DNA from 3 places in the Arthrobacter sp. Y3222053 genome. Region 2 is predicted to be linked to each of the others. Evidence: riboswitches for the same ligand, from Rfam matches in the RefSeq annotation. Region 2 holds a riboswitch; each other region holds the start of a gene.
The links. A riboswitch is a leader RNA that binds a small molecule or an ion and turns the genes downstream of it on or off. The one in region 2 is predicted to bind S-adenosylmethionine.
Positions count from the first base shown of each region.

Region 1: linked by a shared signal. The riboswitch ahead of AC5RUW_RS05370 (flavin reductase family protein) and the one ahead of AC5RUW_RS08780 (bifunctional o-acetylhomoserine/o-acetylserine sulfhydrylase) in region 2 are both predicted to bind S-adenosylmethionine.
Region 3: linked by a shared signal. The riboswitch ahead of AC5RUW_RS12750 (hypothetical protein) and the one ahead of AC5RUW_RS08780 (bifunctional o-acetylhomoserine/o-acetylserine sulfhydrylase) in region 2 are both predicted to bind S-adenosylmethionine.

Region 1 covers NZ_JBNHIA010000002.1:236,808-244,067, forward strand. Annotated here, with positions in the region: gene aspS (aspartate--tRNA ligase) at 1-1,066, shown strand, start outside; gene AC5RUW_RS05370 (flavin reductase family protein) at 1,175-1,681, opposite strand; SAM riboswitch class IV at 1,730-1,849, opposite strand; gene AC5RUW_RS05375 (PhzF family phenazine biosynthesis protein) at 1,997-2,833, shown strand; gene AC5RUW_RS05380 (nitronate monooxygenase) at 2,860-3,960, shown strand; gene AC5RUW_RS05385 (acVLRF1 family peptidyl-tRNA hydrolase) at 3,964-4,617, opposite strand; partial or broken gene AC5RUW_RS05390 (replication-associated recombination protein A) at 4,795-6,186, shown strand; gene rpsD (30S ribosomal protein S4) at 6,867-7,260, shown strand, end outside.
Region 2 covers NZ_JBNHIA010000003.1:141,311-148,570, forward strand. Annotated here, with positions in the region: gene AC5RUW_RS08750 (glycine--tRNA ligase) at 1-427, opposite strand, end outside; gene AC5RUW_RS08755 (DMT family transporter) at 588-1,583, opposite strand; gene AC5RUW_RS08760 (RNA-binding S4 domain-containing protein) at 1,674-1,910, shown strand; gene AC5RUW_RS08765 (alpha/beta hydrolase) at 1,907-2,584, opposite strand; gene AC5RUW_RS08770 (SGNH/GDSL hydrolase family protein) at 2,656-3,552, shown strand; gene metX (homoserine O-acetyltransferase MetX) at 3,577-4,710, opposite strand; gene AC5RUW_RS08780 (bifunctional o-acetylhomoserine/o-acetylserine sulfhydrylase) at 4,707-6,026, opposite strand; SAM riboswitch class IV at 6,104-6,219, opposite strand; gene AC5RUW_RS08785 (VOC family protein) at 6,476-7,126, shown strand.
Region 3 covers NZ_JBNHIA010000004.1:303,235-310,494, forward strand. Annotated here, with positions in the region: gene paaZ (phenylacetic acid degradation bifunctional protein PaaZ) at 1-1,387, opposite strand, end outside; gene AC5RUW_RS12745 (SGNH/GDSL hydrolase family protein) at 1,643-2,551, shown strand; SAM riboswitch class IV at 2,671-2,798, shown strand; gene AC5RUW_RS12750 (hypothetical protein) at 2,876-3,262, shown strand; gene AC5RUW_RS12755 (tyrosine-protein phosphatase) at 3,379-4,134, opposite strand; gene AC5RUW_RS12760 (GyrI-like domain-containing protein) at 4,369-4,827, shown strand; gene AC5RUW_RS12765 (hypothetical protein) at 4,892-5,686, opposite strand; gene AC5RUW_RS12770 (3-hydroxyacyl-CoA dehydrogenase family protein) at 5,879-6,748, opposite strand; gene AC5RUW_RS12775 (enoyl-CoA hydratase/isomerase family protein) at 6,748-7,260, opposite strand, start outside.

The sequences.
Region 1 (7,260 bases), on a different contig from region 2:
GCAGATCGTGAAGTCGCTGTGGAAGCTGATCGGCGTCGAGATCGAAACCCCGATCCGCCGCATGACCTACGCCGAGGCCATGGCGAAGTACGGCTCCGACAAGCCCGACCTGCGGTTCGGTCTGGAACTGACCGAACTCACCGAGTTCTTCAAGGACACCACCTTCCGCGTCTTCCAGGCCCCGTACGTCGGCGCCGTCGTGATGCCCGGCGGTGCCTCGCAGGCCCGCCGCACCCTCGACGCCTGGCAGGAATGGGCGAAGCAGCGCGGCGCCAAGGGCCTGGCCTACGTGCTGGTCCAGGAGGACGGCAGCCTGACCGGCCCGGTGGCCAAGAACCTCACCGACTTCGAGCGCGAGAACCTGGCCGGCACCGTCGGCGCCCAGCCCGGCGACTGCATCTTCTTCGCCGCCGGTGACCAGTCCTCGGCCCGGGCGCTGCTCGGAGCCGCCCGCGTGGAGATCGGCCACCGCACCGGACTCATCAATCCCGGCGACTGGGCCTTCGTGTGGGTTGTCGACGCGCCCATGTTCGAGCCCGCGGCAGCGGCCGTGGCAGCCGGTGACGTCGCCGCAGGAGCGGGGGAGTGGACGGCCGTGCACCACGCGTTCACCTCGCCGAAGCCCGAGTTCCTCGACACGTTCGACACCGACCCCGGTTCCGCGCTGGCCTACGCCTACGACATCGTCTGCAACGGCAACGAAATCGGCGGCGGGTCCATCCGTATCCACCGCCGTGACGTGCAGGAGCGCGTGTTCAAGGTGATGGGCATCTCCGAGGAAACCGCGCAGGAGCAGTTCGGGTTCCTCCTGGAGGGCTTCAAGTACGGCGCCCCGCCGCACGGCGGCATCGCCTTCGGCTGGGACCGGGTGGTGGCCCTGCTGGCCGGCGCCGAGTCCATCCGCGACGTCATCGCGTTCCCGAAGTCCGGCGGCGGCTACGACCCGCTGACCAACGCTCCGGCTCCGATCAGCGCGCAGCAGCGCAAGGAAGCCGGCGTCGACTTCAAGCCGGAGAAGAAGCAGGACAAGCCTGCCGACGCTCCCGCTTCCCCGTCCGGCCGGTAACGAAGCCGGGCCTGTAGCCAGGTCCGGTCTGCGACGAAGCCCGGCTGCCGTGTTGGCAGCCGGGCTTCGTGCGCTCCCGCCCCGAGGCGGCCCGGCCCGCAGGCGGGGTCAGGCGAACGCCGGCACGCTCAGGTTCCGGAACGCGGACCCGTGGAAGACCAGCGGTTCGTGCCGTTCCTCGTGCGTGGAGTAGCCGTGTACCCGCAGCAGCACCACGGCGTGGTCTCCGGCCGGGACCTCGTTCTCCACCGAGCATTCAAGCCAGAGCGCAGCCTCGTCGAGGAACAGTGCGCCGGTTTCCGCCTGGTGCAGGCTGAGGCCGGCGAAACGGTCCCCGTCGCGGGAGGCGATCTGGCGGCAGACGCCGTCGTGCCCGGTGCCGAGGACCGAGACGCCGATCCTGCCGGCCCGCTTCAGGACCGGCCAGGTGCGGGAGGAGTTCTGCACGGCGAACATCACCAGCGGCGGATCGAGGGAGACCCCGACGGTGAAGGACGACGCGACGATGCCCTGCGGGCCGCCGTCGACCTCTGCGCAGAGAGCGGCGATGCCGGAGGGGAAGCGCCCGAAGGCACGGCGCAGGGCGGTCGGCTGGAGATCGGTAACAAGTGTCATGGGACGTCCTCTGCCTGAGGCGCCCTCCGCGCTGCTGCATGCGAAGGGACGCTGTACTTGCCGCAGCGGGAAATCCACCGGAGCGGCCGAATCGTCACCTGGAGCACCCCGCTACGGCGAGAGGGTTGCCGTCCAGCCGGCCAGGGCCTCTGGCTGGAACTCTTGATTCTGGCTCCCAATCTAGGGCCGGCACGGTCGAGGGGCAAACGGCCCGGCCGACGGCGGGCCCGGGCCGCAACAGTTTGTAACGCCGCCTGAACGCAGGGCGCGCGTCGTCGGCGCAGCCGCCCGGCAGCCCGGTAGTAGGGTGTGGGCATGAGAGAGCGCTGGTTCAAGCAGGTGGACGTGTTCGGCAGCAGCCCGTATCTGGGCAACCCCGTGGCCGTGGTGCTGGAGGGCCAGGACATCTCCGACCAGGCCATGCAGCAGTTCGCCCGCTGGACCAATCTCTCGGAGACCACGTTCCTGATGCCGCCGACCATCGCCGGCGCCGACTACCGCGTCCGGATCTTCACGCCGAACGGGGAGATCCCGTTCGCCGGGCATCCCACGCTGGGCAGCTGCCACGCCTGGCTGGAGGCGGGCAACCGGCCCCGCACTCCCGGCACGGTGCTCCAGGAGTGCGAAATCGGCATCGTCACCCTGCACGCCAACGCCGGGCTGGCCGCCTTTGAAGCTCCGCAGCTGCGGCGCAGCGGCCCGCTCGACGACGCCACCCTCACCCAGGCGGTGACGGCCCTGGGCCTGCGCATCGACCAGGTCCGCGACCATGCCTGGGTGGACAACGGACCCGGCTGGCTCGGCCTGCTGCTGGCCGACGCCGAGACGGTCCTCTCGCTCAAGCCCGACAACGCCGCCCTCGGCAGCCTGCGGGTGGGCGTGATCGGCCCCTACGAGGACACCTCGGAGGCCGATTTCGAGGTCCGCGCCTTCGTGCCGGCCCTCGGCATCGCCGAAGACCCCGTCACGGGCAGCCTCAACGCCGGCCTGGCCGTGTGGCTGATCGGCGCGGGCCTGGCGCCCGACCGCTACGTGGTGAGCCAGGGCACCGCCGTCGGGCGGAAGGGCCGGGTGCGGGTCTTCCAGCGCGACGGCGGCATCTGGGTCGGCGGCGAGTCCGTCACCTGCGTCGACGGCTCCGTCCGCCTCTGACCGACCGATGACCCGAGGAGCCCGCTGTGTTCAGCCTCTATGACCTGCCGCGGCGGATCATCGCCGCCCCCATGGCCGGCGGCCCGTCCACGCCCGAACTCGCAGCCGCCGTGTCCGACGCCGGCGGCCTGGGTTTCCTGGCCGGAGGCTACCTGGCCGCCGATGTGCTGGAAGGCCGGATCGCACGCCTGCAGGACCTGACGCGGCGCCCGTTCGGAGTGAACCTTTTCGTCCCGGACGCGGCCAACACGCAGGAGACGGCGTCCACCTCCGGCACCGGCCCGGACGCGTACGAGGCGGCCGCACAGTACCGCGGCCAGCTGCTTGATGAGCAGGCCACGGGTGCCCTGCCGCCCACGCGGCAGCCGCTGCCGCTGCCTGACGCCGCCGACGACGACGGCTGGGAGGCGAAGCTGGGCCTGGTCCTGGAGATGTCGGTACCGGTGGTGTCCTTCACCTTCGGGGCGCCCACCGCCGAGGTGGTGGGGCAGCTGCACGAGGCGGGAACCGCCGTCGTCATCACCGTCACCGACCCCGAGGAGGCGGAAGCCGCCGTCGGATCCGGGGCGCGGATCCTCTGCGTCCAGGGCCCCGACGCCGGCGGCCACCGCGGCACGCTGCGCACCGCCGCCGAGCCGGGCACCGATGCGCTTCCGGACCTGCTCGAGGGTGTGCGCACCGTCCTCGGGGACGTCCTGCCCGGACCGCGCGAAACAGTGCAGCTGATCGCCGCGGGCGGGATCAGCGGGCCGGGGCAGGTGGCGGAGCTGCTGACGGCCGGGGCGGACGCCGTCCAGGTGGGCACGGCCCTGCTGCTGGCGCCTGAAGCCGGAACGCACCCGCTGCACCGCCAGGCCCTGGCGGGGGAGCGGTTCGCCGATACGTCGCTGACCCGGGCCTTCTCCGGCCGGTGGGCACGCGGCCTGACCAATGACTTCATGCGCCGGCACCGTGACGCGCCGGCCGCCTACCCGCTGGTCAACCAGATCACCCGGCCGCTGCGGGCGGAAGCCGCCGAGCGGGGAGACGCCGACCTGATGAGCCTGTGGGCCGGGCGGGGCTTCCGTGAGGCCCGCCCGCTGCCGGCTGCCGGGATTGTCGAGGAGCTCTGGGCCGGAGTGCGCTGAGCGTCAGTCCGGCAGATGGATGGTGACGGCTACGGAACACGCGTCGGATGCAGCTCTGCGCAGCGACGCGAGGTTCGGGTCCTGCACATCGACCGGGCGCAGCAGCGGCAGCCGGCTCCATGGCTGCAGGGCCCTGGCCTCCCGCAGCTGGCTGATCAGCAGCCGGTCACCGCCGGCGGCCAGATACTGGGGCGCGGCGTCCCCGGCCGATGCTGCGGCAAAGAGCACCGCGGCCGCTGATGCCGCCGCCTCCACCAGTGCATCGGCCTGGTTGGCGCGCCGTCGGGCGTAGCGCTGCTGGGAGCCGCCGCCTGCGGCGGTCCGGCCCTGCACATACCGGCTGCCCGTCTTGGAACGCAGCAGCCGTCCCTCCCTGGCCACGCCCACGGCCCAGCCGCCGCGGCGCACCAGCACCAGCCCGACGGTGCGCGACTGGCCGGCCAGCGCAGCGAGGCGCCCGACGTCGTCCGCACCGCGTCCGGGACGTCCGTCCTCAGGCCAGGGCGCAGCCAGCACGGCCCGGGCACCGTTCGCCGCTGCCGCCTCCAGTCCCTCATCGGTGGCCGTGACCGTCAACGGCCCCTGGGCGGCGGCGAAACGGTCGAGCCAGCCGGCCAGCCGGGGGCCGGGCACGCTCGTCCGACGGGTTACGGTCATGATCAGGTCCTTGCGGTGTGCTGGGAGGGGTCGGGGCCGGTGCTGGGTGGATCGCTGGCGGTGCGGTGACTCTGTCGAGTCTGCCAGACCCCGCCGGCCGGACCCTGCCTCAGCACTTCCGGGGGTGCTGCGCGGCCGGCGCCGCGGACTGTCCGCGGGCACCAGTAGGCTGGAACGGTGAGCGATTTGTTCAGCAGCGCCTTCGATGAGGACCGGGACGACGCCGACGAGGCGCCTGCGGGAAGTGCGGCGCGGCGCCCGCGCAGTCCGCTGGCGGTCCGGATGCGGCCCCGCAGCCTGGACGAGGTGGTCGGGCAGCAGCATCTGCTCGGACCCGGCTCGCCGCTGCGGACCCTGGCTGAGTCCGCCGATGACCGGAACCCCGCCGGCCCCACCTCGGTCATGCTCTGGGGCCCGCCGGGCACCGGCAAGACCACCCTTGCCCATGTCGTGGCGCGCGGCGCCGGGCGCAAATTCGTGGAGCTGTCCGCCATTACCGCCGGCGTGAAGGACGTCCGCCGGGTCATGGAGGAAGCCCTCACCAACCGGGACCTGCACGGCATTACCACCGTGCTGTTCCTCGACGAGATCCACCGTTTCAACAAGGCCCAGCAGGACGCCCTGCTGCCCGGCGTGGAAAACCGCTGGGTGGTCCTGATCGCTGCCACCACGGAGAATCCGTCGTTCTCCGTGGTCTCCCCGCTGCTGTCCCGGTCCCTGCTGCTGACGCTCCGGCCGCTGACGGAACAGGACATCGCCGGGCTGCTCAACCGGGCGGTGGCGGACGAACGCGGACTCGCCGGCCGGGTCACGTTGAGCGACGAGGCCCTCGAACACCTGGTCCGGCTTGCCGCCGGCGATGCCCGGCGGGGCCTCACCGCTTTGGAGGCGGCCGCCGGCGTCGCCTTCTCGGAACGCGGGTCCGACGACGGCGGGGTGCCGGTGATCCTGCTGCCGCACGCCGAAAAAGCGCTCGACGTGGCGGCGCTGCGCTACGACCGGGCGGGAGACCAGCATTATGACGTCGCCAGCGCCTTCATCAAATCCGTCCGCGGCTCCGACGTCGACGCCTCGCTGCACTATCTGGCACGGATGCTGGAAGCGGGGGAGGACCCGCGCTTCGTCGCCCGGCGGATCATGATTTCCGCCGCCGAAGACATCGGCATGGCTGATCCCACCGCCCTGCAGACCGCCGTTGCCGCGGCGCAGGCCGTGCAGCTGGTCGGCATGCCGGAGGCCCGGATCATCCTGGCCGAGGCCGTGGTGCACCTGGCGACGGCACCTAAGTCCAACGCCGCCTACGCGGGAATCAACGCCGCAATCGCCGATGTCCGCGCCGGCCGGGGCCAGGGGATCCCTGCGCATCTGCGCGACGCGCACTACCCGGGGGCGAAGCAGCTGGGCCACGGCCGCGGCTACGTCTATTCGCACGACGCACCGCACTCGGTGGCGCGGCAGCAGTATCCGCCGGACGACCTGGTGGGCCGCAACTACTACGAGCCCACCGGCAACGGCGTGGAGCGGGAGATCGGGCCGCGCCTGGAACGGCTGCGCGGCATCATCCGGGGCACGCCGATGCCCCTGCGGGCGGCACCGGCGGCGGCCCCGGCACTGGCGGCGGCTGCGGCTGCTGCGGCCGCTGCGGCTGCTCCGGAAGCGGTTGCTCCGACGGCGGACGCGCCGGCTGCTGCCGGAGACGCGGCTCCGGTATCGGAGGTGGCGGCCGCCAAGCCCGCGACGTCGACGGCCGTGCCGGAAAAGCCTGTGTCGGAAATGCCTGTGCCCGAGGTTCGGCCGGCCGGCGGCGCGGACGCCGGGCCTCGGGCGCAGGCAGCCGCACCTGACGCAGAGAAGCCGCAGCCGAAAACCAAGCCCCGGGCGAAGACCAAGGCCGGAACCCCGCCCCAGCCGAAGGCTAAGACCCCGCCCAACCCCTAGGCCACATCTGTTGCCGAACCGGCCACCGGGCCCTCCGTCGGGACTGCTGCAGGGGCAGCGCGCAACGCCCGGGAGGCGCCGGCGGCGGCCGGCGTCGGGTCGGATTACCGGCGGTGCAGGCCGTGCTAACATTGACGGTTGACTGGCAAGCCCGTGCCGGACGCCTTCGTGCGCCTCGGCTCGGGACTGTAGCAGACGGCAGCGGTTGACCGGAGCTCTCCCTAATGGAGGCCAGCATGCACTCAGCAGTCGCAGATTTCGGGACCTGATCCCGTCCTGCGGCCAAACCGCCGAAACAGTGAAAGGTTAACGTGGCTAACAACACACGTGCCCGCCGTCAGGCCCGCGCTTCGCGTGCCCTCGGCATTGCCCTGACTCCCAAGGCAGCCAAGTACTTCGAGCGTCGCCCGTACCCCCCGGGTGAGCACGGCCGTGCACGCCGCAAGCAGGACAGCGACTACGCCGTCCGCCTGCGCGAGAAGCAGCGCCTGCGCGCCCAGTACGGCATCCGCGAGGCCCAGATGGGACGCCTCTTCGAGGAAGCCCGCCGCACCGCCGGCCTGACCGGTGAGAACCTGGTCGAACTGCTGGAAATGCGCCTCGACGCCCTGGTCCTGCGTGCCGGCTTCGCCCGCACCATCGCCCAGGCCCGCCAGCTGGTTGTGCACCGCCACATCATGGTTGACGGCCAGCGCGTGGACCGCC
Region 2 (7,260 bases):
CCGAGAACTCCTGCGGCTCGGTCCACTGGCCCTTGGTGCCGCAGTTGGCGCAGGCGATGTCGGCCAGGCCGTTCTCGGGCGCATGGCCCTTCTTCTCCTCGTAGGCCTCTTCGAGGTGGTCGGCGCGGTAGCGCTTGTGGCAGCTCAGGCACTCCACCAGCGGGTCGGAGAAGACCTCGACGTGGCCGGAGGCCTCCCAGACCTGCCGGGGCAGGATCACCGAGGAGTCCAGGCCGACGACGTCCTCGCGGCCGCGGACCATGTGCTGCCACCACTGCTTCTTGATGTTTTCCTTCAGCTCCACGCCGAGGGGACCGTAGTCCCACGCGGACCGCGACCCGCCGTAAATCTCACCCGACTGGAAAACAAACCCGCGGCGCTTGGCCAAGGAAATGATGGAATCGAGTTTGGACTTGGTCGAAGCCATGAAGTGGTACCCGTTCTTTCGTGTCTGTGCAGGCCGCTGGGTGCGGTCCGCGCGTGGGCCCGCCGCGCCGTCGCACCGCAACCGGATCGGGTGCAGCGCCAGGCGTTCAGCGGGCAAAGCTCTATTGGTACCAGCTTACGGTCCGCGCCGCGAAAGCCGGTTACCGGCGCTGTCCGGTGCCGGCGTCGGCGCCGGCGCCGGCCCGCTTCAGGCCGGGCGTGTTCCAGGGCAGCGTGGCCACGACGATGGCCACGAGGGTCAAGGCGGTCCCGAGTACGGTCGCCGCAACCACGGTGGACCCCGGTGCCGGCAGGACGAGGTCCAGCAGCAGGGAGCCGATCAGCTGCCCGGCGATCATCGCCAGGCCGGTCAGCAGGACACCGAGCGGGCGCACCAGCACGGCGGCCATGCCCACGTAGATGACGCCCAGCGGGCCGCCGATGTACAGGTACCACTCCCCCGGCAGCGGGCCGGCCGTCCCAGCCACTGCCGCCTTGACCAGCCAGGCCAGCAGCAGGACGGTGGTGCCGGCCACCAGGTTGACCAGGGTGGCCGCGAGCGGCGTGCCGTAGTGCAGGGTGGAGGTGCCGTTCATGGCCTGCTGGAAGCTGATGAGCATCCCGGCTGTGAGCGGCAGCAGCACCGGCAGCAGCAGGGACCAGCCGGCGGCGGCGTCGAACCCGGGGCTGACCGCCCAGGCCACGGCGGCAAGGGTGAGCAGCGCGGCGGCGGTGCGCAGGACAGTGATCCGGCGCCGCCCGCCCGGTCCCATGCCGAGCCGGTCCACCAGCAGGCCGGTGAGGGTCTGCCCGGCCACGGCGGCGACGGTGAAGACCGCCACGCCCAGGGTGGCGACGGTCAGGGACTGCGAAAGCACGAACAGGCCGCCGACGGTGCCGGCCAGCACGTACCAGCGCGGAAACCGTCCCTCCCGCAGGGCGGGCAGGATCCGCGCCGCCCCGGCCCGGCCCGCCGGCAGCACCAGGCACACCGCAACGATGCAGGCCAGGCCCACCAGGATGCTTGCCAGGGCCGCGCCGACGCTGTCCCCCATCCGGCCGGCGAGCGCCCCGTTGGCGCGCGCCTGGGCCGGCATGGCCATGCCGGCCAGCACCGCCAGCACCAGCCAGATTCCCGTGGGCACCCTCGTCTTCACCGCCCCAGCCTAGGTGACCGGCGCCGGTCCGTGCAGACAGGGCGGCACCGGTCCGCGCCGGCAGGCGGGCGGGTGCGGCAGAATGGTTCCATGCCTACCCCTGAACCGATCGACCTGCCCATCCGTGATGACATGATCCGCCTGGGCCAGCTGCTCAAGCTCGCCAACCTCGCCGAGGACGGCACCCAGGCGAAGGAGTTCATCGACAACGGGCTGGTTCAGGTCAACGGCGTCATCGAGGAGCGTCGCGGGCGGCAGCTGCACCCGGGCGACGTCGTCAGCGCCAACGGCGAGTCCGTGCGGATCGTCGCCGACGGCGTGTCCTAGGAGTCCGCGCCTTCCCTGGTACCGGCGCCGCGCAGCACCGTGTGGGTGAGGAACTCCCGCACGTGCCCGAGTTCCTGCATGTTGATCGAGTGGCCCATGTTCGCGTAGAGGACCTTGGTCAGCGCAGTGTGGCCGTTCAGCCACTCGTTCGTGAATTCGATGCGCGGCTGGTCGATCACGGGATCCGCCTGGTCCCGCCCCCAGAAGAACGGCACCCCGCGGGAGGCGAGCTCGGCGTCGTGGAAGAACGGGTCTTCCCCGGCCGGCAGCACGAAGCCGGAGAGCCCGACGACGGCGGCGTAGTCCGCGGGCCGGTGCCGCAGCAGCGTGCTGGCCACCGCCATGCCCATGGAGAAGCCGAGCAGGCTCACGCTCGGGTGCTGCCCGCGCACCTGCTGGAGCCAGCCGTCGACGTCGGACACGGCGTCGACCACCCGCTGCAGGGAAAAGTCCGGCTCATGCATCAGCGGGAACCAGGTGTAGCCCGGTCCCAGCGCCTGCGGAGCGCGGACGGAGGCAATCGTGAAGTCGCCCGGCAGGTAATCCGCCAGGCCCATCAGGTCCTCCTCGTTGGCCAGGTAGCCGTGGAACAGCACCAGCAGCGGGGTGCCGGCACGCTCGCTTTCAGGCTTCGACCAGAGCACGACGGGATTCCAGGGAGCACGTTCAGTCATGATCGCATTCTGGCAGGAGACGGGCGCGGAGAATAAACCGGCATTAGCGGAACCGTTGCCGGCTTGGCAGGATGGGCCCCGTGACTGAACATCCCGATCTGCCCGCAGAAGAGACCCCCGCCGCCTCCGAGCCGTCCGCCGGCGGCGCCGTCGCCCATCCGTGGCACCGGTATGTCGCCCTGGGTGACTCCTTCACCGAAGGTATCGGGGACCCCAGTCCGGAGAGCCCCGGCGGCCACCGCGGCTGGGCGGACCGCGTCGCGGAGGAACTGGCGGCTGACCATCCGGACTTCGCCTATGCCAACCTGGCCATCCGCGGGCGGCTGCTGGCCCAGATCGTCGCCGAGCAGCTGCAGCCGGCGCTCGACCTGAAACCGGACCTCGTGAGCATCTGCGCCGGAGGCAACGACGTCATCCGCCCCGGCGGTGATCCCGATCGGCTCGCCGAGCGCATGGACGAGACCGTGGCCGCCCTGCGCGGATCCGGCGCGACGGTGCTGCTCTTCACCGGGCCGGACATCGGCAACACTCCGGTCCTGGGCAGCGTTCGCGGCCGGGTGGCCATCTACAACGAGAACCTGCGCACGGTCGCAGCCCGCCACGACGCGGTGATCGCTGACATGTGGGCTCTGCAGGCCCTCGCCGATCCCCGCATGTGGGCCCCGGACCGGCTGCACTTCTCACCGCTGGGCCACCACACCATTGCCGCCATGGCACTGGAGTCCCTCGGCGTTCCGCACCATCTGGAGCCCCTGGAGACCAAGCCCCTGCCGCCGAAGAACTGGCGCACGGCGCGCACCGAAGACCTGGTCTGGGCGCGCGAGCATCTGATGCCGTGGGTGGTACGGCGGGTCCGGGGCCGCTCCTCCGGCGACGGCATTGCCGCCAAACGACCCGACGCCGGACCCATCTTCGGCGAAGGAACGCCCCCCGGCTCCGGCGAGGCGGCAGGGCCCCTCGGCGGCTGAGCCGGGGCCCGGTCAGCGCGGACCTCAGGCGAAGAAGGTTCCGCGCAGCGTCCCGGCGACCTGGTGCACATCGGTGAGGAACCCGTCGTGGCCGATCGGCGCGCTGATCAGGTGCACCGGCGGCGATCCCGGCAGGGCCTCGGCCAGGCGCTGCGACTGCTCCGGAAAGTACAGCCGGTCCGAATCAACGGCGGCAATGAAGAACTCCGCTGTGCACCCGGCCACCGCCTCGGCCAGGCTGCCCCGCCCCCGGGTGACGTCGTGGCTCATCAGCGCCTCGGTCAGCACCAGGTAGCTGTTGGCGTCAAAGCGGTCCACGAGCTTGCGGGCCTGGTGGTCAAGGTAGCTCTCCACCTGGTAGCGCCCGCGGTCGGCGGGCCGGGGCCCGCCCAGCGGCTCCTCCCCCGGCTGCGGCGCCCTCCCGAACCGGTACTCCAGCTCGGCCTCGGACCGGTAGGTGATGTGCGCGATCCGCCGGGCCAGGCCCAGGCCCGCCGTCGGCGGCGCGCCGTCGTAGTAGTCGCCGTCGTTGAACAGCGGGTCCAGGCGGATGGCCTGCACCTGCGCCTGCGCGAACGCGATCTGCTCAGCGGTGCTGGCGGCGGTGGCGGCGATGACGGCGCAGCGGGCCACCCGCTCAGGTTCCGTCACCGCCCACTCCAGGGCACGGGCACCGCCCAGGGATCCGCCGAGCACCGCGTGCCAGCGTCCGATGCCGAGCAGGTCCGCCAGCCGCGCCTCCGCCCGCACTGCGTCGCGGATCGTGACGAACGGGAACCGTGAGCCCCAGGGCCGGCCGTCCGGCGCCGCGCTGGCCGGGCCGGTGGAGCCGTAGCAGCCGCCCACCATGTTCACCGAGACCACGAAGAACCGGTCGGTGTCCACGGTGCGGCCGGGACCCACCAGCGGGTCCCACCAGCCCGGTTCGTCGCTGTCGCCCTGTGCGACGTGCGTGCTGCCGGTGAGCGCGTGCGGCACCAGGACGGCGTTGGAGGCGTCCGCATTGAGGGTGCCCCAGGTCTCGTACCCGAGGACGACGTCGGGCAGGTACCCGCCGGTTTCCAGATCCAGGGAGCCGATCGAAACCTGCTGCAGCACGCCGTCGCCCGGGGGCAGGTCCCGGGACGGGGCCTGGGGCCAGGAGGTCGTGGCCGTCACCGGGCCGCCTTCGCGGCACGGAAGCCGGCGTCGAGGTCCGCGAGGATGTCGTCGATGTGTTCCAGCCCGACGGCGAGCCGCACCAGCCCGGGGCTCACCCCGGCTGCCAGCTGCGCCTCGGCGCCGAGCTGGCTGTGCGTGGTCGACGCGGGATGGATCACCAGCGAGCGCACGTCCCCGACGTTGGCCACATGCGAGTGCAGCTCCAAGGCGTCAACGAACCGCTTCCCGGCCTCCACTCCCCCGGCGATTTCGAAGGACACGATGGCGCCGGTGCCCCGCGGGCCGTACTTCAGGCCGCGCTCATACCAGGGGCTGGATTCCAGGCCCGCATAGGCCACCGACTCGACGTCGTCGTGCCCTTCCAGCCAGCGGGAGACGGCGGCGGCGTTCTGCACGTGCCGTTCCATGCGCAGGCTGAGGGTCTCCAGGCCCTGCGAGATGAGGAAGGCGTTGAACGGCGAGACGGCGGAGCCAAGGTCGCGCAGCAGCTGGACGCGGGCCTTGAGGATGTAGGCGAGGTTCGCGCCGAGCGGACTGCCCACCCCCAGGTCCCGGGCGTACACCAGCCCGTTGTAGCTTTCGTCCGGGGTGTTGAATCCGGGGAACTTCTCCGGATCGGCGGCGAAGTCGAAGTTGCCCGAGTCCACGATGGCGCCCGCGATCGCGGTGCCGTGGCCCCCGAGGTACTTGGTGGCCGAGTGCACCACGATGTCGGCGCCCCATTCGATCGGGCGGATCAGGTACGGCGTCGAGAGCGTGTTGTCCACGATCAGCGGCACTCCGGCCTCGTGGGCCACCGCGCTGATGCCCTCCAGGTCCAGCACGTCCTGGCGCGGATTGGAGACCACCTCGCCGAAGAAGGCCTTGGTGTTCGGACGGACGGCAGCCCGCCACTGCTCCAGGTCGTCGGGGTTGGCGACGAACGTGGTGTCGATGCCGAACTTCTTCAGCGTGTGCTTGAAGAGGTTGTAGGTGCCGCCGTACAGGCTGGGGCTTGCCACGATGTGGTCGCCGGCCTGCGCCAGGTTGAGGATCGCGAAGGTTTCGGCCGCCTGGCCGGAGGCGAGCAGCAGCGCGCCGACGCCGCCCTCGAGCGAGGCGATCCGGTTCTCGACCGCTTCCTGGGTGGGATTGCCGATGCGGGTATAGATCGGTTCCAGCTCCGCGAGCGCGAACCGGTTCGCAGCCGACTCCGCGCTTGGGAAGACGAACGAGGTGGTCTGGTAGATGGGCAGGGCACGCGCCCCCGTGGCGGCGTCGGCCGTCTGCCCGGCATGGATCTGACGTGTTTCGAAGGACCAGTCGCTGGACACTGTCACTCCCTAGGTTCCAGGGGGCCCGCCCGCTGACGCCCCGTGCCGGCGTACGCCGAAGGAGGCGACGGGAACGGGACCCGCGCTTGCCGGACGCCTTGTGGCGCCGGGCCTGGTCTTCACCCGGGGCACCCCACCGCGGTTGGAGGGTTGCCGGCCAGCAAGCCGGGGCTTCGTGCTGGCACTCATGACCTGCCCACTATGAAAACAGGGCTGCCGGGCCGGTGCAACCATGTGTCCTTCGGTGACCGGCAGGGCACGCCGGTCTCCCTGCACCGGGAGGAGGCTCCGCCGTCGTTCTTCCGGCCGCTCCCGCCCGTGCCGGGCGGAGACTACACAACCCATCGACATTAGGAAGCCTGCGTACTATTTTCGGGCCCTCCTGGTCCGAAATTCGGGTAAGGCGAGCCTTATTCGTGGTATGGAACACAACGTGCCACAATGACGCCATGCGTTTGGATCATGTCTCTTATGCCTGTGAATCCGACGGCCTGCTGGCCACCACGGAGAGGATCGCCGAGGCGCTGGGCGCCGACTTTGTGAAGGGCGGAATCCATCCCCGCTTTGGCACACGGAACATGATCCTCCCCCTCGCCAACCACCAGTACGTGGAGGTTGTTGAGGTCCTCAACCACCCCGCTTCGGACAAGGCGCCTTTCGGCCAGGCCGTGCGGGCCCGCTCCGAGAACGGCGGCGGGTGGATGGGCTGGTGCGTGGGGGTCGAAGATCTCGCCCCCTTCGAGGAGCGGCTGGGCCGGGCGTCCGTTCCGGGCAACCGCAAGTTCCCTGACGGGCGGGAGCTCACCTGGCGGCAGATCGGCATCAACGGGCTGATCGCCGACCCCCAGGTGCCCTACATGCTCCGCTGGGACGACGGCACCGAGGACCTGCACCCCTCCAACGCCATTCCCGGCATGCCGGGCAAGGTGAAGCTGAACTCCCTGACCATCGCCGGTTCCGCTGCCCGGGTTACCGAGTGGCTGGGCAGCCCGGTGGGCGAACCGCTGGAAAACGTCGATGTCACCTGGATCGCGCCCGCCGGCACCCCTGGCATCATGTCCGTGACCTTCGAAACCGGCCACGGTTCCGTCACCATCTAGCGCTTCCACTGGGGCTGCCCGGTGCCGGATCGCTGCCGGTTTGGGTTTCCGCTGCCACTGCGCCGTGGCAGAGGGCGCCCAAACCGGCAGCGGCTCGGAAGCGCCCGGCAGGGCATCAGTTGTCCACACCGCCC
Region 3 (7,260 bases), on a different contig from region 2:
CGGTGAGCAGCTCGCGGGCCGTGTCCGGATCGTTGGTGCAGACCGTGGCGGCCAGGGAGCCGGAGCCCATGGCGGCCAGGCGGACGGCGTCGGCGAGGTCGGTGTAGCCCACCACGGAGGCAACGGGGCCGAAGGCCTCCACGGTGTGCAGCTCCTCAGCCTCCCGGTTCTCCCAGGTGAGCAGCACGGGCGCCAGGAACGCGCCGTCGTCGGCCGGTCCGCGGGTGCCGTCGGCGCGGACGACGTCGGGCGCCTCCAGCGAGCCGTAGGCAATCTGCGCGCCGCCCGAGAGCAGCCGGTTCACGGACTCGCGGACGCCGTCGAGCTGCTCCACGGAGGCCAGCGCACCCATGGTGACGCCTTCACCGCGCGGGTCGCCGAGGACGATGCGCTGCTCGATCCGGGCGGCTGCGGCGGCGACGACGTCGTTCACGCGGTCCGTCGGCACGATGGCGCGGCGGATGGCGGTGCACTTCTGGCCCGCCTTGACGGTGATCTCGGTGACCAGGGACTTCACGAAGGCGTCGAATTCGGGGGTGCCGGGCATGGCGTCGGGCCCCAGGATCGCGGCGTTCAGGGAGTCGGTCTCGCAGGTGAAGCGGACTCCGCCCTCCACCACGTTGACGTGGGACTTCAGGCGGTTGGCGGTGGAGGCCGAACCGGTGAAGGAGACCATGTCCCGGTAGTCGAGGTGGTCGAGCAGGTCGCGGGCGGACCCGGAGATCAGCTGCAGCGAGCCGGCGGGCAGGATGCCGGATTCGGTGATCATCTTCACCGCTTCGGCCGCCAGGTATCCGGTGGGGGTAGCCGGCTTCACGATGGTGGGCACGCCGGCGATGAAGGCGGGCGCGAGCTTTTCCAGCATGCCCCAGACCGGGAAGTTGAAGGCGTTGATCTGCACCGTGACGCCGGGGATGCGGGTGTAGATGTGCTCGCCGATGAAGGAGCCGTCCTTGGACAGCTGCTCGATGGCGCCGTCGATGATCACCGTGGAGTTGGGCAGTTCCCGCCTGCCCTTGGAGCTGAAGGTGAACAGGACGCCGATGCCGCCGTCGATGTCCACCATGGAGTCGCCCTTGGTGGCGCCGGTGCGGGCGGAGATCTCGTACAGTTCGGCCTTGCGGGCGTTCAGGTACTGCGCCAGCTCCTTGAGCTTCAGGGCGCGCTGGTGGAAGGTCAGGGCGCCGAGTTCGCGCTGGCCCACCGTGCGGGCGTGCTCGACGGCGGCGGCCAGGTCCAGGCCTTCGGAGCTGACCAGGGCGAGGGTTTCGCCGGTGCTGGCGTCCCGGACTTCGGCGGGAGCGGAGACCTGGCTGCGCTCGGGGGTCCACCAGGCGTCCTGGACGAAACTGGGAACGATCTGCACGTCAACGGCTGTTGCGGTCATCTTTGACGGGCCCTTTCGGAACGGGACGGTTTCCGGCCTTCGGTGCGGCAGCGGAGGGCTGCACGGGACACAGATAACTGACCGGACGGTCGGTAATAAAGTCCAGCGTACCGCACCCCGGCGTGGCGCACACCACTGTGTTCGAGGGTTTCGCTTCGAGGGTTTCGCTGCCCGGCCGCGACGCACCGGCTGACAGCGCCCTGGCCCGGGCGCTAGCGTTGGTCCTCCCCGCACCCGCTGCCCCCGGAGGTTCCCATGGCACCCGGAATCCTGCACCGTCCCCGCCTGGCCGCCGCCGTCGTCCTTCTGGCCCTGCTGGCGGGGCCGGCTCCGGCCGGCGCCGCCCCGGAGCGCGGAGGGAGGGGCGACGACGGCGGGCACCACCCGCGCGGCCGGACCGTCGACTACGTGGCCCTCGGCGATTCCTATGCCTCCGGCTACGGCGGCAGCGACGACATCGGGGAATGCGGCCGAACCGCCTTCGGCTACCCCGCCCTGCTGGATGCGCTGCGCCGGGTGGATCTGCAGACCGACGCCACCTGCGCCGGAGCGACGGCGCTGACCACCGATCCCGCCCCGCCGGCCGGGCCCGTGGACCTGCCGCAGCAGATTGACACCGTGCTGGCCCAGGGACTGTTGCACAGCGGCACCGACCTGGTCTCCGTGACCATCGGCGGCAACGATGTCCGATTCGGGGACGTCGTTGCCGCGTGCGCTGGCCCCGGGCTTCCCGCCACCTGCGCCCAAGCGATTACCGGGGCCAAGGAGTACGCCCGGACCGTCCTTGCCCCGGACCTTGCCGCTTCGCTGCAGCGGATCCGGGACGCAGCCCCGCGGGCCGAACTCGTGGTTACCGGCTATCCCCACCTCTTCGAGGCCGCGGTTCCCGGTGCGCTGAGCGTGCCCGCCCAGGAGCTGTTCAACGCCGGCACCGATGAGCTGAACGCTGTTATCTCGGCGCAGCTGCCTGAGGACGCGGTGTTCGTGGACGTGGTGGACGAGTTTGCCGGGCACGGCATCGGCTCGCCGGACCCGTGGATCCGGTTCGAAGGCGGGCCTTTCGACCTGCATCCGAACGCCGCCGGCTACGATCAGGGCTACCTGCCGGCCATCCTCGCCGATGCGTCCTTCGACGACCGCCGCGGGCGGCCCGGCTGCCGCTGAGCCGACATCCCCGCAGATGCCGGGCGGCCGCCGGCGCAGGGCGGCCGGCCGACTGTGTGCCTGGGCCTGCGCCCAGGCCTCCTTTCCGCTGTCGGTGCCCTGCGCTACAGTAATTCCAGCTTCACGAGATGTGGCACCCGACGCGCCCGGCGCCGAGGGAAGGCTCCGACCTGCCACACACCAACCCCCTTGTTCGGCGGGTGGTTCGGATGACGAAGCGGCCTGCATTCGCCGCAGGCCGTCCGCCAGGGCGCCTCCAAGGCCCCGGTACGGCGGGGGCAGCGGCATCCGGCGCAGGCAAGGACAACCCGAAGGGGAACTTTCTTGGGCACCGATACCACGTCCCGCTGCCGCAGCTTCACTCCCGGCCACCGCGTCCACTGGATCCACCACCGCCGGATGGCTGAACTGGACTACTGGGTGGACGTCGAGATCCATGTGGATGCCGAACTGCAGCTCATCCATCTGATTCGCGAGGGACAGCAGCAGCTGTTCTGGTTCCACGACGTCCCGGCGCTGGCCGCGGCGCTGAAGATCGCCGTCGCCCCTCCGCAGTGGTGCCCGCGGTATTCCACGCTGATGGTTCCGGGCGGTTTCCTGGGACCCACCGGGAGCTCTTTTTTCTACTTGGCCCGGCTGGACCGGGTTCATCCCTGCCTGCGCCCGGGTTTCAGCCGATCCGCTGAGGACCAGGTGGCGTCGAGTGAGTGACCGGTCAGTGAGCGGCCGGTAGTTCGGACGCCGGCGGCGGTCAGCAGGGTTCGGCGGTCAGCTGTGTTCGGACGGCAGCGGCCCCCGAGTCCGCTGCCGCTGCCGGCCCGCCCGGATCAGTGTCCGTGGTGCGGGTTCGGATCGAGCATCCGGGCCCGCAGCAGGTCCGGCACGTCCGGCCGCACGCCGGCGCTGCGCAGGTACCCCTCGGCGTCGAATCCCTCCAGGGCTGCGAGCAGCGCCGCCCGTTCGGCCTCCGCGCGGTCGTGCAGCTCGGCCGGGGTCAGCGGCCGTTCCCGCGGCGTGCGCTGCCGGGCGTGGTGGGCGTTGATGCCGCACAGGCCCTGGACGTAGTCGGCGGCGATGGTCTCCGGGGCCGCGCCGGCCAGCTGCAGCAGCAGCATGGCGACCAGCCCGGTGCGGTCCCTGCCGGCGGAACAGTGGAAGACGACGCCGCCCTCGGGCGCATCAGCGATCGCCTCCATAACGGCTGTCAGGCGCTGCGGCCAGCGGCGCAGGTTCTCGCGGTAGAACCTGGGCGAATCCATGTAGGGGCCGGTGAGCGCGGTGAAGTCAGGGTCCTGCCAGTCCTGGATCGGCAGGGACAGCCGCCGGAAGCGGGCCTGGACGGCATCGGGCACGTCGGGGTCGCTGTCCCGGCGGCCCTGCTCCTGGACGTTCCGCAGGTCGATCACGGTGCGGACCCCGTCATCCCAGGCCTGGCGCCAGCCCTGTTCGGTCAGCCACTCCGCGCGCCCCATCCGGATCAGGCGGCCCGCCCGGACCCGGCGTCCGCCTGCCGCGGGCAGCCCGCCCAGGTCCCGGGCGTTGACGGCTCCGTCCCAGTGCCTGCTCCGGCTGTCGGCTTCCATGCGTCCAGCGTAGCCTCGGGCGGGCAGGGAGCCTCCGCGCGGTCTTCGGCACCGCCGGGTGATGTACTGTACCCCTCACACTGTGTCAGGCAGGAGGACTGAAGCTGCCGGCCATCGGAGCCTTCGCGCAGATCGGCCGGGTCACCCACCGCATGCTGCGGGACCGGGACGCGGCAGGTCTGCTTGTTCCCGCCCATAAACCGGCGGCTCCACCTGATCGAGAAGGAGAACCGGATGTCCCCGATTGAAATCATCGAAAAGCCACTCCCTGCCCTCCGACTGGCTGCCCGCACTGCCGTCGTATCGGAGCAGCCCGAGATCGCCGGCGTCGTCGGCCCGCTGTTCGACAGTGTGGCTGCCGATCTGGCCCGGGCCGGAGCATCGCTGGCGACTCCGGTGGCAGTGTACGAGGCAGGCGAGGCAGGGTTGCGCGTGACCGCCGGCTACGAGCACGCCGGGACTGCTCCCGACGGCGTCGAGACGGTGGGACTGCCCCGCGTCGCCACCGCGGTATGCGGCGTCCACCTCGGCTCCATGGAGCGTATCGGCGAAAGCTGGCAGGCGCTGCACACGCAGATCATCGCCAGGGGATTCGTTCCGTCCGGGCCCTGCCGGGAGCTCTACCTCCGCGCGGTCTCCGATGATCAAAGCGACTGGGTGGCTGAGCTGCAGCAGCCCGTCATCCGGCCCTGAAACGACAGTTTCCCGCGTTGGCCGGCCGGACGCCGACAAACGCGGGAAACTGTTGGTGGCCTTACTAGTTAAGGATCTGGTACCTGAATTCAGGCTGCACGCCGGAGATGCGAAGCTGACCGTCCTCGCTCTTCGTGAAATGGTAGATCAGCTTTCCTTCCACTTCCTCGTCGGTCTTTTTGCCGTTGACCTCAGCGACGTTGACGTAATCAATATTCAAGGCGACGGAAATGCCGTTCTCATCTCCGATGGGGCCGGCGTCGATTGCGGTCGTCTCGATGGCGCGGTCCTTGATATGGACCTCGCCCTCGCCGTAGACCAGGCCGTAGCCGTCGGATGTATCGCTCGCTTCCCGATGGGTGCCCTTGAACACGACGGCAAGATTCGGGTCATCGGAAATCAGGCTGTTGTAAATCTCCTGCTGCCAGACCGGGTCGAACTTGTCCATGTTCAGCTCCCACCAGTCGACCCTGGCTTGGCCGTCGCCCGGCGCGCCGTTGGCTGCGGTGTCAATCATGTCGACCGCCATTTCAACGGCGAGGCGCTGGGCTTCCTTGATGTCCGCCTCGCTCCAGACCGAGCTTGCCGCCTCGGTGATGACCGAGGGTTCGAAGGTGAAGGCAGGATCATCCGGCAGGATGGTTGTCTTGCGCCACTCTCCCCGCTCGTCGGAGGCCAGCTCCTTCAGGGTGGGCATGCCTTCGATGGTCGGCCCGTACTCCACCCCGTCCACAATCACTGTGGTCGGGGACGCTGCGGGGCTTTGGGCGTCGGCCTCGCTTTCACCTGAACAGCCGGAGACGAGAAGGAGGACGGCTGCGGCACCGGCAGCCAATCCGGGCTTAATGATCCTGGACATACGCGACATGCTGACCCCCATTGTCATAAGTATCCGCTTTCAGGCATTCCCGGCAGCGGCCTAAGGCGAGTAGTCAACCCGGGGTGAAGTTTGAAGTCAAATCCGCAGATAGGCATTCGCTGTCTCCGCGAATTCTCCGGATGCAGGCAGCCCGCCCCCGAAAACGGGGACGGGCTGCCTGCCGGTTGAGGATCAGCTCCAGTCGTAGAAACCCTTGCCGGACTTGCGGCCCAGTTCGCCGCGGGCCACCTTGTCGCGCAGGATCTGCGGAGGCTCGAACCGCGGGCCCAGCGTGGAGGCGAGGTACTCGGAGATCCCCAGGCGCACGTCCAGGCCCACAATGTCGGTGGTCTTGAGCGGCCCGGTGGGGTGCTTGTAGCCCAGCACCATTGCGTTGTCGATGTCCTCGGCGGACGCCACGCCCTCCTCGACCATCCGCATTGCCTCCAGGGCGATGGCGACGCCGAGCCGGGAGCTGGCGAAGCCGGGAGCATCGTTGACGACGACGGGAGTCTTGCCCAGGTCCTTGACCCAGGCCGGAGCCAGGGCGGCGAGTTCGTCGGAGGTCTGCCGTCCCAGCACGACCTCGATCAGGGTGGAAGCGGGCACCGGGTTGAAGAAGTGCAGCCCGCAGAACCGCTCGGGGCGGCCCAGCTTGTCTGCCAGGTCGGAGACGGACAGCGACGAGGTGTTCGACGCCAGCCACGCGGTCCCACCCAGCTGTTCCTCCACCCGGGTCAGGGCGGAGACCTTCAGGTCGAAGTCCTCCGGCACGGCTTCGACCACCAGGTCGCAGCCGGCGAAGGCGGCGTAGTCGGTGGAAACCGTCAGCCGGGCTTCGAGCTGTTCACGGGTCTCCGTGACGGTGCCTCGCTCCACGCTCTTGCCCACGGCTGAGGTAACCCGCTCCAGGGCACCGGCGGCGGCGTCGTCGTCGCGCTCCACCACCGTCACCGTGGCGCCGGAGACCAGGAAGGCGTGGGCGATGCCCGCGCCCATCCGTCCGCCGCCGAGGACGCCTACAGTTTTCGGAATGGTGCTCGGAATGCTGCTGGATGCCATTACTTCTTTTTCCTTTCCAGGAATGCCTGCATGCGGTCGAACTTCGCCGGGGATTCGAAGAGGATGCCCTGGGCGAGGGTGTCGATGACGGGGTGCGCCTCCGCCGGAGCGTGGAACACGGTCTTGGTGATGCGCACGGCCAGCGGGTCCTGCTTCCCGATCCGGTCCGCCAGGGCGTTCGCGGCGTCGAGCAGGGCGTCGGGTTCGTGGATTTCGGTGATCAGCCGGACGGCGAGGGCCTCCTCGGCATTCAGCACCCGGCCGGCGAGCAGGATTTCCTTGGCCAGCGGCTCGCCCACAAGCTCCTTCAGCCGCCAGGTGGCCCCGGCGGCGGCCATGATCCCGAGCCCGGTCTCCGGGTTGCCGATCTTCACCTTCGGCGTGCCGAGGCGGAAATCGGCGGCGAAGGCCAGCTCTGCTCCCCCGCCCAGGGCGTAGCCGTCGACGGCGGCGATCACCGGCATCGGCAGCTTGGCGATACGGTGGAAGATGGTCGAGTTGATGCCGCGCAG